3 regions of the Brevibacillus parabrevis genome follow, and region 1 is predicted to be linked to each of the others. Evidence: riboswitches for the same ligand, from Rfam matches in the RefSeq annotation. Region 1 holds a riboswitch; each other region holds the start of a gene.

Region 1 (3,277 bases):
CAGGATTGCACAAGCTCGGCTTTTCGCCGGAGCAAGTCAAATACATCATCGTGACGCACATTCATCTGGATCACGCGGGTGGGGCAGGCTTGTTTTTGCGCGAATGCCCGCAGGCCAAAATCGTGGTGCATCCAAAAGGAGCGCGCCATCTGGTGGACCCGAGTCGCTTGATTGCGGGAGCGAAAGCCGTTTACCAGGACGATTTCAACCGCCTGTTCGATCCGATTGTGGCGATTCCCGAGGAGCGAATCTTGGTGCGAAAAGACGGAGACACCTTGCCGATCGGGCCGAACTGTGTCCTTGAATTTTTGGATTCGCCCGGCCATGCGAACCATCATTTCAGCATTTACGATCCGGTTAGCCGCGGCATGTTCACAGGTGATACAGCGGGCGTTTTTTATCCGCAACTCCAAAAAGACGGATTGCATTTCGTTTTGCCGTCCACGTCTCCAAACCAGTTCGATCCGCAGGCGATGCTTGCGTCTATCGAGCGTTTTCGCAAGCGCGAACTCCAGCGTATCTACTTCGGGCATTTTGGCATGACGGAAGAAGTGGAGGACGTCTATCGGCAAGTGGCAGAGTGGCTTCCCGTATTCGTGGCAGAAGGCGAGGCGGCCGTTTCCGCCGGGCTTGGCACGGAGCAATTGGGGGACAGGCTGTTCGCTCTTGTCAGCCAGCATCTGCAAGCGCGCGGCATTGCCGAGCAGCATGAAGTGATGAACGTCCTGCGACTGGATTTGCAGGTGTGCGCGATGGGAATTATCGATTACTTGCACAAGCGCAAGCAGTAATTTTCGTCGGTTAGGCAAAAGGCTAGTGGCTGCTGCAGGTTGACGGGTAGCCTGGACCTGCGTTTTGCTGCAAAATGACGCATTCTTTTTTTGGCCAAGGAATGCTATGATGGTGGGTGAGTCTTAGCTTGCAGGTACAAACAACTGAATACAGCAAGCAGGTGCCTCGTCTGTCATGGGCGAGGTGAAAAGGGAAGCCGGTGCAAATCCGGCGCGGTCCCGCCACTGTAAAGCGGCTGTCGCAAGCCGCAAGCCAGGAGACCTGCCTGTTTGCATGATGTGCCTGCGCCTTCGCGGAAAGGTTCGGCCCGTTCAGGACTTTTTGGCGTGACCAGATCGTCCTGGCAAGTCGACCCTTTTGTTTCCCGCTGGAAGCGAAGGGGTTTTTCTATGCTAAGAATCAACCAGTTGCCCAGAAAGGAAGTTATACATATGAAACGTTCGTGGAAACTGCTCATGCCCCTGGTCATTGCTGCAAGCTTGGTCGGCTGCACAGGCAATGGCAACACGCAAACAGCCCCTGCTCCAAAGACAGAGGCGCCACAGACAACACCACAGGAAACAACGGCCAAAGCCACTGTCTACCCGCTGACGGTCAAAGATTCGACGGGAAAAGAAGTGACCTTGCAAAAAGAGCCGCAGCGGATTGTCTCCACCTCTCCAGGTGAAACGGAGATTTTGTTCGCACTCGGCCTGAACGACCGGATCGTCGGGGTGTCCGACTACGACGATTATCCGGCAGAAGCTGCCACGAAGCCGAAAGTGGGCGGTGTCGTCAAGCCGAGCGAAGAGGCGATTCTCGCCCAGTCGCCTGATCTGGTCATCGGCGGAATCTCGATGGATGAGCCTGTCGCTGCGAAGCTGAAAACGTTAGGCATGCCTGTTTACGTGACTCACCCGCAAAAAATGGATGAGATATTTGACAACATTTTGGCGATGGGTGTCATTACAAACAGACAGGAGCAGGCGGAAAAAGTAGTCGCAAGCATGAAGCAGGACATCGCGCGCGTGCAGGAAGCGGTCAAAGCGGTGAAGCCGGAAGACAAGAAAAAAGTGTACCTGGAATTTTCGCCGGGCTGGACGGTAGGCAAAGGGGAATTTCTGGATGAGCTGATCTCACTGGCAGGCGCGACAAACATTGCCGCTGATACCCAAGGGTGGAACCCGATCAGCGAAGAAAAGATTTTAAAAAGCGATCCTGACGTCATTTTGTATGCAAAAGGCATTACGGACGACAAGACAGGGAAAAAGCTGGAGGACATCATTGCGAACCGCAACGGTTGGGACAAGATGAAGGCGATCCGCGACAAGCAGATTTTCGGGATGGAGCAAAATTTGCTTTCGCGCCCGGGACCGCGGATTACCCAAGGTTTGATCGAGGTAGCCAAAGCGATTTACCCTGATCTGGTGAAATAAAATGAAGAAGCAGTTGCTTTTATGGGGAGGAGCCAGCAGTCTGATTCTGCTGGCATCGGCGGTAGTCAGCATTTCGATGGGAGCGGCATCGCTTCCGCTTTCGCAAGTATGGCTGATCTTGTTGCATCAGCTCCCCGGCATGTCGGACTTGGTTGCCGTGACATGGCCGGATTCGTCCGAGCAAATCGTGATGAAAGTGCGCTTTCCCCGCGTCATCCTGGCGATTCTGGTAGGGGCTTGCCTGTCGCTTGCGGGCGCCGGATTTCAAGGGGTGCTGCGCAATCCGCTCGCAGACCCGTTTACGATGGGAGTGGCATCCGGAGCTGCTGTCGGTGCCGCTTTTCTGATCCTGTTTGGCTTGCAATTCGCTTTTCTCGGGGAATGGAGCACGCCTGTGGTCGCCTTTTTGACGGGGCTGTGCAGTCTGTGGATTGTACTGTCGCTGGCGAAGACGCAGGGCAAGCTGCAAACAGAGACGCTCATTTTATCCGGGGTCGTCATTCAGGCGTTTCTCGGTTCGCTCGTCTCTTTTATGGTGTCCTTGTCGAACCAGACGGTGAACGAAATCGTCTTTTGGCTGATGGGCAGCTTGTCGTTTCGCGGCTGGGCTTTTACGTATGTGCTGATTCCGTATGTGCTGATCGGCGTAATCGTGCTGGTTGGCTATGCCCGCTCCTTGAACCTGTTTGCCCTGGGTGAGCGTCAGGCGGCGCATCTGGGCGTCAATGTCGACAAGACGAAGCTCATTATTTTGCTCGTATCGACTTTGTTGACGGCGGCAGCGGTTTCGATCTCAGGGATCATCGGCTTCGTTGGCCTCGTCGTACCGCATCTGGTGCGGATGCTGGTCGGGCCGGATCATCGCATCCTGCTGCCGATGTCGGCGATTGGCGGCGGCATCTACGTCCTGTGGGCGGATACGCTGGCGCGGATGCTGCTCGTTCCTACGGAAATCCCGCTCGGCGTCGTGACCGCGTTTTTGGGAGCGCCGTTTTTCGCCTATTTGTTGAAGCAAAACAAACGAACCGGAAGGAGGTAGCTACGATGATCCACGTACGAGGTTTGCAAAA
Region 2 (3,277 bases), 1.2 Mb from region 1:
AAAAGCGGCAGCTTCCAGGCGGCTTGCTGGATATCGCGGCGCTCGTGGAACGGCACGTCGCGTTTGGCTTCTGTCGTCTCCAGCGCTTTTCGAGCCTGCTGTACTTTCTCCCGGTTTCTCGCCGGAGACTCGGCCAGGCGGAGCAAGTCCTTTTCGTTCTGGGCAATTTCCTTCGATATAACATACTTTCCAAATCGGAATCCTTGGACTAAAAGCTGCACTTCTCCCAATTTTTCGTCCGCAAAGGCTAATGCCGCTTGAACTTCCCCAGGCAAATCGGTTTCTGCTTCAACAGTGACGGGAACATGCAACAGGCTGCTCGATGGCTGTAGCCAAATTCGGTCCGGGTCGACCACATTGCTGATCGTCTTGACCAGCTCCCACTTTTCCTCCAGGGCCGAGCGCCAAATGTTGCGGCCATCGACGATTCCTGCGCCGAGCACTTTTTCCTGCGGGAAGCCATGTGCCGTCAGGTTGGCCAAATTCGCTTTTCCTCCGTGGACAAAGTCCAGGCCCAAGCCTTCCACTGGCAGCGCGATCAGCTCCTCGTACCAATCCACCGCTTCGAAATACGTCTGAACCATCAGCTTGAGGTGTGGCAGCGCCTGACTGAACTGTTCGTACACCCGGCGAATAAGCGCTCTGTCCTGCTCGGAAATATCTTGGACGAAAGCCGGCTCATCGATTTGCACCCATTCCACGCCATGCAGTTCGAGTTCACGAAGCACGTCCACGTAAAGCGGCACGATCTGATCGACAACGCGTTCGAACTCGTCCTTCGCATATCCTTTCGCCAGCTTGACAAACGTGTACGGCCCGACAATCACCGGCTTCCCGACGATGCCCAGCTGATCCCTGGCCTCCAGGTACGCTTTCAGCGGCCTGTTCTCTGCCAGCACTGGCGGGCGTTCGCCAAACTCAGGAACGATGTAGTGATAGTTCGTATTGAACCACTTGGTCATTTCGCTTGCGACAGCTTCTTTGTTGCCGCGCGCCATGGCGAAGTACGTATCGAGCGGTACCGGGCCGCCATCATAGGCAAAACGCTTCGGAACGAGTCCGAACATGACAGCCATGTCCAGCATGTGATCGTAGTAAGTAAAGTCGTTGACGGGAATCCACTCGATGCCTTTGTCTTTTTGCTTGATCAGATGCTGCTGGCGGATTTGCTCCATTTGCGCAAGAAACGCTGACTCTTCCAATTTGCCTGCCCAAAAGGACTCCAATGCTTTTTTCCACTCCCGGTCTTTGCCGATTCGCGGATATCCCAGGTTGCTGCTTTTCATGAGCTTTCTCTCCCATCCATTGAAGGTATTTGTAAAGCCAATCAAAAAAGGCACTTCCAACGGTCAAAAAGAACGTTAGAAATGCCAAATAAGCACTGAGATCACAGCATCCTAACACCTCCCTATCTCCCGTAGGTTAAGCAGTGTTGTCGAAACAGGCAGGTCTCCTGACTTGAGGATCACGATCTGCACAACGCCTTCCCAGTCCGTCTCGACCAGTGGCTTATCGCTGTGCAAACTCCCCTCATACAGTGGCGGGACCGTGTCGGATTCTCACCGACTTCCCTTTTCATCCTTGCGCCGATTTTCGCGGCCAAGGAACCTGTTCCCACTCATATGAAATTGTCGGTATGAGTGCATGTGCTCTCGCATCTAGCAAAAGAGCACCTTTCTCCTTACAGTAACACGTAAACCAGTTTTTGTCATGCTAAACTATTTCCACTCACCAAAATTATTTCAAAGTTCAGCCTGATTGCCTCTACTCTGCCAGCTTTCCGGTTTATTGCTTGGTCAGTCGCAGCTCCTGTGCCCGCAGAGAAGGTTTGCGAATCATGTAAATAGTGTAGCCGATCACAGCGCCTGCAACAGCGGGCAGCATCCAGCCAAGCCCGATCGTATACATCGGCAAGTAGCGAGTAAAGAAGTCGTTGATGACGGGAAGCTGGGCACCTGCCGCGTTCAGTCCGTCAAACAGGCTGATCAGAAAAGTAGCGAGCAAGCTTCCCTGATACACCTCTGGTCGTCCGCCAAATCCTTTGTGCATAAACGTTAAAAAGACGAGGGAAATCGCAATCGGGTACATGGTCATCAAGATCGGAACCGACACTTTGATCAGCGCCGTCAAGCCGATATTGGCGACGAGTGTACTGAACACAGCCAGAATGACGGCAAACTTTTTATACGAGATCGCCGGAAACAGCGAATGGAAAAACGAAGAGCAAGCTGTAATGAGACCGACGCTGGTGGTCAGGCATGCGATCGTAATCATGAGGCCGAGCAAAACGGCGCCGTAAGAGCCGAAGTAGTAATTGGACACCTTGGCCAAAATTTGCGCCCCGTTTTCCAGATGACCAAGCTTCTCCACACTGGAAGCGCCCATATAGGCAAGCACCGTGTAGAAGAACGCCAGGAGTGCGCCCGCGATCATCGTTGCTTTTGCGCACGTGAGCAAAATTTGCTTTTTCGCCGTGATGCCTCTTTGCTTGATCGCATTCACGATGATGATTCCAAACACAAATGCCCCCAAAGCGTCCAAGGTTAAATAGCCGTCCTGAAAGCCTTTGTAAAACGCTTTGGACTGATAATCCGTCACAGGTGCTTGCAGCGCGCCAATCGGGAACAAAATCGCCGTCAACACAATCACGCCGATAAAAGTCAGCTTGATCGGTGTCAAGACTTTTCCGACTACATTGATAATTTTTCCAGGATTGAGAGATAACAGGCAAGCGAGTGTAAAGAACAAGACGGTGAAGACGATCAGTGGAACCGGACCAGCTTGCTCGGACAAAAATGGCTTGATTCCGATCTCAAACGAGACGTTCCCGGATCGCGGAATAGCGAAAAACGGCCCGATTGCCAAGTAGAGCAAAATCGTAAACACAAGACCAAATACCGGATGCACACGACTCGCCAACGAACGCAAATCATCCATTCCCGAATAAACCAACGCGATAATTGCGAGCAGCGGCAGCCCGACTCCCGTCACCAGGAAGCCCGCATTGGCCGTCCATACGTTCGTTCCAGCCATTTGCCCCAGCATTGGTGGAAAAATCAGATTCCCCGCTCCGAAGAACAGAGCGAACAGCATAAAGCCGATGATGAGGATGAACGAAGAAGAACCTTTTTGATGCATGACACAAACCCTCCTGTAATTCCAAAGCAAAGGTGCTTTTCAGCAACCCTCTGATTAGTGAAAAAATTCACACAATCACTCCGCCCGCTCATGCCCCAACAACCGGGATCAGATCGAGCGGGAATAATTGTCAGATAAA
Region 3 (3,277 bases), 1.9 Mb from region 1:
CCGAGCGGCTCCATAAGCTGGAAGAGAAAATGCATCGGCAAATCGAGATTCTCGATACGATAGCGAAAGCGTTGGCAGACGGGAAAAAGCCCGCAAGAGACTTGATCGAGAGTCTGAATCAGTTGGCGAAAAACACGAGTGCGGAGCTGGGAGACATCCTGGCGCGCTACGATAGCGAAATCGTTCCGAAAATCGCCGAGGGCATTGAAAAGCTGAAAACAGTCGTGGGCGATTCCGCCGAACTGCTGCAAAAAGCAAAAGACAGGCTGCCGGATATCGAGGCGATTTTGAAAGAGACAAAAGCCGGACTGGAGCTGGGGCTGGCCGAGCTGAAACGAATCGAGCAGGAGCTGCCGCAGATTCAGGCGCGGGTCAATGAACTGGCGCAAACGTTGCAAAGCAAGTCCGAAGCGTTTGCCAAAGCGATCCACACGGCAGCGCCGTTCCTCAAGCAGCATTTGCCAGAAATCAAGCAAAAGCTCGACCAGGCGGCTGGCTTCATCCAAAACGATTTGCCGCAAGCCGAGGCGGAGCTGACCAAGCTGGCTGACTTTGTCCGCAACAAGCTGCCTGAGGTGGAGAACGGCGTCCACCGGGTAGCCGAGCTGGTGCGCGATGATCTGCCCAAGCTGGAGAGTGCGATTGCGCAAGCGGCGGACAAGCTGAGAGAGGTCGAGGCGAACAATCACTTTGCCGATCTCGCCAAGCTGCTGCGCGGGGATATCAAGCGAGAGAGCGAGTTTTTGGCAAGTCCGGTGCAGATCAAGGAAAACCGCAAATATCCGATTCCGAACTACGGTTCGGCGATGTCGCCTTTTTACGGAGTATTGTCGCTATGGGTAGGAGCGACCTTGCTGATTTCTTTGCTCAAACCAGACCCGGAGAACCCGGACGGACGCTACAAGCCGTACCAGCTGTACCTTGGCCGTCTGGGCACATTCGTGACAATCGGGCTGTTCCAGGCACTGTGTATTACGCTCGGTGACTTTTACATTTTGGAAGCGTATGTGGCGGACAAAGTTCCGTTTGTCCTTTTCGCGATGCTCGTCAGTATGGTGTTCGTGACGATCACGTATACGCTGTTGTCGGTATTCGGCAATGTCGGCAAGGGTATCGCGATCATTTTCATGGTCTTCCAGTTTTCCAGCTCCGGGGGCACGTTCCCGATCAGTATGACGGCGCCTTTTTTCCAGGCACTCAATCCGTTTATGCCGTTCACCTACGCGATCAGTTTGTTGCGTGAAGGGGTCGGGGGCATCCTCTGGGAGACGGCGATTCGGGATATTCTCATGCTGTGCGGCTTCATCGGCATCAGTCTGTTCATTGCGTTGGCTTTGAAACGACCGCTGAGCGGGCTGATTCAAAAATCGATGGAAAACGCGAAGAAAACGAAGATCATCGGGTAATCCGCTCGGCCATGATGCCAGCCTGTCAGTAGATGGGCTGGCTTTTTCTATGGCTGCAATATCCAATATTTAGCAAAGAAAAGAATTGTTAATTTTCAAAATAACTGATATATTGAGAGCAAACTTCATACGTGTACAAACAGGTGCAGATAAATTCAACATTTTTATCTGCTTAAAAGGGAAGTTCGGTTCGAATCCGACGCTGTCCCGCAACTGTAATTGGGAGCGATTCGAAGATACCACTGTTTTCGCCAGCCGAAAATGGGAAGGTTCGAAAAGCGATGATCATAAGCCAGGAGACCTGCCTGTTTGAGCGCAACATCAATACCTACGAGGATAGGGGGTGTTAAGTGCGAGATGGATAGGCGTGTTTTTGATTTTCACAATCAGCATGCTTGTTTCGGTATTCATTCGCCTCTTAACAACTTCTGCGGAAGTTGTTTTTTTGTGCGGATTTTCAGGAGGGTACGTGACGGATGAGTGATTTTTTGTTTGGAACGGTGGAGTATTTCACCAACGATTTTCAGGCGTGCATTATGAACAACTTGACGATAGAGAACCCGAGCGCGATCAAAGCGCATTACGCGAAATTAAAAGCAGAGGTCATCAGGCGAGCAGAAAATCAGGCAGATCAAGAAAAGCTTTTGCACAATCTCGACAAGGCTTATCAACGTCTAAAGGTCAACTTAATCGGGGCGGAGGATGAAGAGAATGGGAGCTGAAGAAAAGTTTTTTCCAGGTCTGGAAGGTGTAGTCGCTGCGGAAACGAGCATTTCCTTTTTGGATACGAAGCAAGGGGAAATCGTCATCAAAGGATACGATTTGATCGAGCTGTCCAAAGCGCATCGTTACTTGGATATCGTCCATCTTTTGCTGGAAGAATCGTTGCCGAACGAACAGCAAAAGCGCGAAGTGGAAGAAAAGCTGAAAGCCGAGTACGACATACCGAACCAAGTATTCGACATGCTCAAGCTGCTGCCGGAAAAAATGCATCCGATGGACGGCTTGCGCACCGGGCTTTCTGCGCTTGCCGGATACGACAGCCAACTGGACAACTGCACGGCGCAAGCCAACAAGGAGCGGGCTTACAAGCTGCTGGGCAAAGTGCCGAACATCGTCGCCAACAGCTACCGCGTGATTCAAAAGGAAGCGCTGATCGCGCCGCTGCCGGAGCTGTCGTACAGTGCGAATTTCCTGTACATGATCACGGGCAAAATCCCGTCCGACTTTGAAGAAGCCATCTTCGACCGTTCGCTTGTTTTGTACAGCGAGCATGAGATGCCTAATTCGACGTTTACGGCACGCGTCATTGCCTCGACGATGTCGGATTTGTACGGGGCGTTGACCGGGGCGGTCGCTTCCTTGAAAGGGAACTTGCACGGCGGCGCGAACGAAGCGGTGATGCACATGCTGCTTGAGGCAGGCTCGGTCAAGGAGTTTGAAGCTTTGCTGGAGTCCAAGCTGGCCAACAAGGCGCGGATCATGGGCTTCGGGCACCGCGTGTACATGAAAAAGATCGACCCGCGCGCACTGATGATGAAGGACGCCCTGAAGCAATTGTGTGATGCAAAAGGCGACGACTTGCTGTACCAGATGTGCGAGGCAGGCGAAAAAATCATGGAGCGCGAGAAGGGCATTTACCCGAATCTGGACTACTACGCCGCTCCGGTTTACTGGATGCTGGGGATTCCGATTCCGCTGTACACACCGATCTTTTTCAGCGCAAGAACAGTGGGGCTGTGCGCACACGTCATCGAGCAGCATAGCCACAACCGCCTTTTCCGTCCACGGGTCAACTACATCGGCCAACGCCACGCCTAAATCCAATCCAAGCAGAAAGGAATGAGTCGCTTGTTGAAAATGAATGATCG

Evidence for each region. Region 1 has a riboswitch for cobalamin ahead of IRJ17_RS14230 (ABC transporter substrate-binding protein). Riboswitches for the same ligand answer to the same signal wherever they lie in the genome.
Region 2: another riboswitch for cobalamin. It lies ahead of metE (5-methyltetrahydropteroyltriglutamate--homocysteine S-methyltransferase); the one in region 1 lies ahead of IRJ17_RS14230 (ABC transporter substrate-binding protein).
Region 3: another riboswitch for cobalamin. It lies ahead of IRJ17_RS05225 (hypothetical protein); the one in region 1 lies ahead of IRJ17_RS14230 (ABC transporter substrate-binding protein).

The regions. Positions count from the first base shown of each region.
Region 1 is NZ_CP064090.1:2,982,137-2,985,413, forward strand. Features, by position in the region: gene IRJ17_RS14225 (MBL fold metallo-hydrolase) at 1-791, shown strand, start outside; cobalamin riboswitch at 934-1,075, shown strand; gene IRJ17_RS14230 (ABC transporter substrate-binding protein) at 1,224-2,207, shown strand; gene IRJ17_RS14235 (FecCD family ABC transporter permease) at 2,209-3,246, shown strand; gene IRJ17_RS14240 (ABC transporter ATP-binding protein) at 3,252-3,277, shown strand, end outside.
Region 2 is NZ_CP064090.1:4,148,266-4,151,542, forward strand. Features, by position in the region: gene metE (5-methyltetrahydropteroyltriglutamate--homocysteine S-methyltransferase) at 1-1,286, opposite strand, end outside; cobalamin riboswitch at 1,427-1,627, opposite strand; gene brnQ (branched-chain amino acid transport system II carrier protein) at 1,786-3,138, opposite strand.
Region 3 is NZ_CP064090.1:1,054,180-1,057,456, forward strand. Features, by position in the region: gene IRJ17_RS05220 (YhgE/Pip domain-containing protein) at 1-1,406, shown strand, start outside; cobalamin riboswitch at 1,531-1,729, shown strand; gene IRJ17_RS05225 (hypothetical protein) at 1,883-2,128, shown strand; gene mmgD (citrate synthase) at 2,118-3,227, shown strand; gene IRJ17_RS05235 (bifunctional 2-methylcitrate dehydratase/aconitate hydratase) at 3,267-3,277, shown strand, end outside.